Regions from separate parts of the Staphylococcus haemolyticus genome, predicted to be linked through region 2. Evidence: riboswitches for the same ligand, from Rfam matches in the RefSeq annotation. Region 2 holds a riboswitch; the other holds the start of a gene.

The links. Region 2 has a riboswitch for FMN ahead of EQ029_RS06680 (ECF transporter S component). Riboswitches for the same ligand answer to the same signal wherever they lie in the genome.
Region 1: linked by a shared signal. The riboswitch ahead of ribD (bifunctional diaminohydroxyphosphoribosylaminopyrimidine deaminase/5-amino-6-(5-phosphoribosylamino)uracil reductase RibD) and the one ahead of EQ029_RS06680 (ECF transporter S component) in region 2 are both predicted to bind FMN.

What each region holds. Positions count from the first base shown of each region.
Region 1 is NZ_CP035291.1:1,082,441-1,085,873, forward strand. It holds gene EQ029_RS05340 (FAD/NAD(P)-binding protein) at 1-1,312, shown strand, start outside; FMN riboswitch at 1,466-1,607, shown strand; gene ribD (bifunctional diaminohydroxyphosphoribosylaminopyrimidine deaminase/5-amino-6-(5-phosphoribosylamino)uracil reductase RibD) at 1,747-2,790, shown strand; gene EQ029_RS05350 (riboflavin synthase) at 2,797-3,429, shown strand.
Region 2 is NZ_CP035291.1:1,370,682-1,374,114, forward strand. It holds gene EQ029_RS06675 (ATP-binding protein) at 1-1,054, shown strand, start outside; FMN riboswitch at 1,203-1,329, shown strand; gene EQ029_RS06680 (ECF transporter S component) at 1,394-1,936, shown strand; gene EQ029_RS06685 (ferredoxin) at 2,008-2,256, opposite strand; gene EQ029_RS06690 (YpbB family protein) at 2,366-3,319, shown strand; gene EQ029_RS06695 (RecQ family ATP-dependent DNA helicase) at 3,312-3,433, shown strand, end outside.

The DNA of each region.
Region 1 (3,433 bases), 290 kb from region 2:
AATGAGTTTAAATTTGGATGATGATGAAGAGTTCTGGAAATGGTATCAAGAGCAATCAGAATTTAAATTCGATAATCCAAAATATCTTCCTAGGTTTGTATTTGGTCATTATATGAAGTCATACCTATCTAACTACGACTTGTTGTTTGATAATTTAACCATTATTAAGCATCCAGTTCGCGAAATTTTTACAAATTCAGAAATTGATGAGACTACATTAAAATACTATGTATGTACTTCAGAAGATATGAGTGAATGGAAAGAGTATGATTATATATTTTTAACGACTGGCACATTTGCTTATCATGACCCATATAATCTAAAAGGGAATAAAGGTTATATTCAAACACCTTATCCTACATATAATACATTAGATGAAGTGTCTCAATCAGACGATATTGCAATTATAGGCACCGGATTAGCCAGTTTAGATGTAGTTAGATACGTGGCTACACATCATCCTAAATTACCAATAACTATGACTAGTCGCTCAGCACATTTACCTAGTGTTAGAGGAAATATGATAGATGTTGAGTTTAAACATTTAACTAAGCAAAAGTTTAATGAATTGAAATCGCAATATTATGGAAATGTACCTTTAGAATTAGCTTTTGAATTATTCATATTAGAATGTAAAGATCATAATATTGATTTAGAGAAACTAGTATATCGTCGCACAGGAAATACAATTCAAGATTTACAGTATGATCTTGATAGACCTGATGAAATTGGTGTGTTTCAAAGTTTAATTGAAAATATTAAAGAAAATCTAAACTGGATATGGAATAGCTTTAGTCGAGAAGATCAGAAAGACTTTGATAAACGTTTCTCAAAAATTATTCAATTAAATTCTAACCCTATGCCACCTCGTACTGCAGAGTTAATTATAGACTTAATAAATAATCAATCATTAATTGTTAAAAGCGGAATAGAAGATATTACTTATAAAGACAACCATTATTTATTGAAATTCAACAATGATGATTATTATTATCAATATGATGTCATTATTAATTCGACTGGATCAAAAACACATTTATCAGATTTAGATGAGGAAGATCAGCTTATTCTTAACCTCCAAAACAGACAAATTGTTCAACCACATCCAATGGGAGGTATACAAATTATTCCAGAAACCAATCAAGTCATAAGTCCAAGATATGGAACTCTTAACAATATGATAGCTATTGGACAAGTAACTAATGGCGTTAATAAATTGCGTAACGGAGTGAAGATGATCGTTGATCAAGCGGTCAATTCTGTAAATTATTTATATGAAAACCAAAGTAAATTTGACCATTTTAATTCATAATGTAGACATTTACACTTAAATAACCCAATTCCGTTATTAGTTACTCTATTTAACAATATACAACGTTCAAGGTTTGTATTTTTTAAACAATAAGCGTATGATAAATGTTGTAGTTATTAAACTACGTTAACTCAAACAATCACAATTTCATATGAATTCTTTCGGGGCGGGGTGCAATTCCCAACCGGCAGTAATATAAGCCTGCGACCTGTCAAAGTGAAAGGTAATAACTTTGATGGCTGATCTAGTGAGATTCTAGAGCCGACAGTGAAAGTCTGGATGGGAGAAAGAATGAGACGTCTTTATTTGATAATTATGACGGTTATTTAGCATACACATTTCTAATGTTGTAAGCTTATTTGAATATACATTTGGTCTCCCTATGCCTTTAAGCACTTTATTGGTATAGGGAGTTTTAATTTTGAGGTGATTTATTGAGTAATTTTATGGAATACGCTATACAACTCGCACAAATGGTTAAAGGACAAACGGGTATCAATCCTCCAGTTGGTGCAGTCGTTGTTAATAACGGCCGAATAGTTGGACTCGGTGCTCATCTAAAACAAGGTGAGAAACACGCAGAAGTACAAGCACTTGATATGGCTGGAAAGGAAGCAAAAGGTGGAATAATCTATATTTCGCTAGAACCATGTACCCACTTTGGCTCAACACCACCATGTGTGAACAAAATTATTGAATTTGGACTTAGCAAAGTTATTTATGCTGTTAAAGATACGACATTACCGTCTGAAGGTGATGCTATATTAGAACAAGCTGGGATTGATGTAGAATATCAATACTCTGAAGAAGCAGCTGCCTTATATAAAGACTTTTTTAAAGCTAAGTCAGGGCAAATCCCTGAAATAACGATGAAAGTGTCTGTGTCATTAGACGGTAAACAAGCAACAGATTTAGGTCAGAGTAAATGGATTACTAATTCAGAGGTTAAACAAGATGTCTACCATTTAAGACATACGCATGATGCTGTGTTGACAGGAAATGGCACAATTAATGCTGATAACCCACTTTACACGACTCGTATTCCGAATGGTAAAAATCCAATCCGAATAGTGTTGGCTAAAAGTGGCAATGTTGATTTTACGAAACAACTTTTTCAAGATTCGTCGAGTGAAGTGTGGATTTACACTGAAAATCAAACGCTTGAAAGTCCAAATCGAAACATAAAGGTTATCTGTATAGATAAATGCTATTTAAAAGATATACTTAAAGATATTTATAAGCGAGGTATTGGTTCATTATTAATAGAAGCTGGTCCTCGTATAACTTCCAAATTTCTTCAAACTGATTTTATTAATCAACTTATTATTTATTACGCCCCGAAAATAATAGGTGGTTCTGGAAAAAATCAATTCTATCAAACTGCGGATATTATTGATTTAAATGAAACCACGCAATTTGAAATTTCTTCTACTGAGTTAATTAATCAAAATTTAAAAATGATTTTGCGAAAGAAGTGACAACTTATGTTTACAGGTATTGTTGAAGAAATAGGTACCGTCAAAAATATTCGTACTCATCAATCGGTTAGAACATTGGATATAGCTTGTCAAACTATCACAGAAGACATGCATATCGGTGACTCTATCAGTGTGAATGGAGCTTGTTTAACAGTGATTGACTTCACAAGTAATTATTTTTCTGTTCAAGTCATAAAAGGTACTGAAGATAAAACATATCTATCTCAAATCAATAAAAATGATGAAGTCAACTTAGAAAGAGCAATGTCAGGAAATGGACGTTTTGGAGGTCATTTTGTTTTAGGTCATGTTGATGACAAAGGTGTTATAACACAAGTTAAAGAAACTCCTAATTCTAGAATAGTTTCGATTAGAGCATCTTCAACTATCATTAATCAAATGGTCAAACAAGGATCAATCACTGTGGATGGTGTGAGTTTAACAATTTTCGATTTACGACATGATAGTTTTGATATTCATTTAATACCTGAAACAAGACGTTCAACGATTTTATCTTCTAAACAAAATGGCGACCAAGTTCATTTAGAAACGGATGTTCTTTTTAAATATGTTGAACGAATGGTAAGTAGAAATGAGTCAGAGCTTACATTAGATAAGTTAAAAGCATTTGGCTTTTAGGAGG
Region 2 (3,433 bases):
TACGTTTAATAATATGAGTTCTGAAATACAAGAGAATATAGAGGCACTTTCAACTCAAAAAAATATAAGAGATAGTTTGATTAATTCTATGATTGAAGGTGTATTGGGTCTAAATGATAAGAGGGAAGTTATTCTTTCAAATAAAATGGCTGACGATATTATTAAATCAATAGACAAAACTGTATATAAAGAAATTGAAAAGCAAATTGAAGCTACATTTGTTTCAAAAGACACCGAATTCCAAGAATATGAGATTAACAATAAATATTACGTCATTATCATGAGTTATGTAGAGAGAATTCAACAAGATGGCCGTAGTGGAATTGTAGTCATTATAAGAGATATGACTAATGAACATAATTTAGATCAGATGAAGAAAGATTTCATTGCCAATGTTTCACATGAATTACGTACACCTATTTCGTTATTACAAGGTTACACTGAATCAATTGTAGATGGTATTGTCACTGAACCAGAAGAAATTCGAGATTCTTTATCAATTGTATTAGATGAAACGAAACGTTTAAATCGATTAGTAAATGAATTATTAAATGTGGCTCGCATGGATGCAGAGGGTTTAACTGTTAATAAAGAAAAACAACCTATTAAACCTTTACTATCTAAAATGCAAATGAAATATAGACAACAGGCTGAGGATTTAGAATTGAATATGTCATTAGAACCAAACATCGATGATGAATTGTGGGAATACGATGCCGATCGCATAGACCAAGTTCTAACAAATTTAATTGACAATGCCACACGTTATACTCAACCAGGTGATTCAATATCAATTACAACAACTACGGATGATTCCTATCAAACGTTGTACATTAAAGATACTGGTAGTGGCATATCTCCAGAGCATCTTGAACTCGTATTCGACAGATTTTATAAAGTAGAGGCTTCAAGAACTAGAGGTAAACAGGGAACTGGTTTAGGACTATTTATCTGTAAAATGATAATCGAAGAACATGGTGGTACTATTAAAGTTGAAAGTAAAGTAAACAAAGGTACAACATTCATAATTAAGTTACCAAAGCCTAAAAATTAATATGCCTATTAATATGTTTATTTTAACTAAGAGCAAACATCATCAACTTAAGAATGGTGTATTGCTCTTTTTTAAATAAGTCTAAGCACCATTATTGCGCAATGCTTTCATATAAGGTAATATAAAAATTAAATTAATCAATTATATAATTCATCTTCGGGGTAGGGTGCAATTCCCAACCGGCAGTAAATTAAGCCTGCGACCCGCTTCTTTGAAGTGGCTGATTCAGTGGAAATCTGAAGCCGACAGTATAGTCTGGATGGAAGAAGATGGAGGTTTTTTTGTTGTGCAAAATTATCTCCTATTCTATGTAAGATGAATGGAAGGAGAAAATTAAATATGCAACAAAACAAACGTCTTATCACTATTAGCATGTTAAGTGCCATAGCGTTTATTTTAACATTCATTAAATTTCCGCTACCTTTTTTACCACCATACTTAACATTAGACTTTAGTGATGTTCCAACTTTATTAGCAACATTTCTTTTAGGTCCCGTTGCTGGTATTTTAGTAGCACTTATCAAAAATATACTTAATTTTTTATTCAATATGGGAGATCCGGTTGGTCCAGTTGCCAATTTTTTAGCAGGTGTTAGTTTCTTGTTATCCGCTTATTATGTAACTAAGCGTCAGGGAGATACACCACGTTCATTGGTTGTGGGGCTAGCAATAGGTACTATAGTGATGACTATCGTACTTAGTATACTGAATTACTTTGTTTTACTTCCATTATATGGAATGATTTTTAATTTAGGTGATGTCTTTAATAATCTAAAAATTATCATTTTATCAGGTGTTATACCTTTCAATATTATAAAAGGTATCGTGATTTCAATTATATTTGCGCTTTTATACAGAAGATTAAAACGCGTATTATCATAAAAAACCTCCTAATGTTGAACTTATTATTCAACATTAGGAGGTTTCATTATTGATTCACTCATAATAAGTGACTATTCAAATTTAAGAGCATCACCATCAAATGGTTCTTCTTCAATCTTAATTGAATCAGTTGGACAACCTTCAAGTGCATCTTCCATATCTTCATATAATTCTTCTGGTACTTCTGCAGTACCTTGATTATCATCAAGGATTACGAAAGCAATACCTTCGTCGTCATAATCGTAAATGTCAGGTGCGGCAGCACCACATGCTCCACAAGCAATACATGTATCCATATCAACGATTGTATACTTTGCCAAATTCTTCGCCTCCTTTGATAAAAATGCTACACTAGTATAACAAATGTTTAATAACACTTCGATTAATTTATTTACTATTCTATTAGTTATATAAAGTGAGGATTCATTAATGCATTCAATTATTACATATGCATCAAATCATTCATTCGATTATAAAACCAATAAAAGTATTTATAACATTTTGAATGGAAAAAAATCACATCAAACATTTTTTGATGCATGTTCCCAACAACTTTTATCATTATATCATAGTTTACCTAAATTAAAATATCCGTCTTTTGAGCGATTTTTAGATACCTATGATAATCAAAATACTGACATTTCAATACATCCAAGATATACATACGATAGTATGATTCAAACTTTTAGTTGTATTCAATTACTAATACAAACTATAACCCATTTTAAAAACAACCACTTGAACTTTATACCAATTACACAACAAATAACTGTTCAAAGTAGAGTGAAACAAATCTATTCAAAAATACTGGAACAAAATTTAGTTGATGATTTTGAAAAAGAAATCGAGCAAATCTTTCATTTTATTGATGAAAAATGTAGTAACAACTGTTTAATCCATTATTACCTACAAGGTTATGAAGAACCTATGTATACGCGACAGCAGGTTTCATTAATAGAAGGTATACCTGTAACTAAGTTATTTGTACTTGAACTCAATAATTTAGTGCAGATGATGTTCGCATTAGAAAATGATAAACAATTTCCTATATTAACTCAAACCATCATATTACCGACTTTGTTAAATAAAACGACAATTACGTATCATCAATTACTCAAAGGGCTTTCTATGGATGAGGTTGCAGTGACCCAAAATGTTAAAATTAACACAATCGAAGATCACGTTCTTGAATTATTTATAAAAGGATATTTTTCAGAATACCAAACCTTTGTTAATGGCCCACAAACAAGTGAATTTATAGCATTTTATGATCAAAACAGAGGACAAAGATTAAAATTATATAAAGAAGAATTTGATCGATTAACTTATTTTCAAATTAAATTGTTAATAGTCGGTATTGAAAGAGGTGAATTGATTGCTTGAAGAAAAATTGAAAGAATGGTTCGGATTCTCATCATTTAATCCTGGTCAAAAAGAAATAATCGAAAGTGTAGTTAATAAGAAAGATACTCTAGGTATTCTTCCTACGGGGAGTGG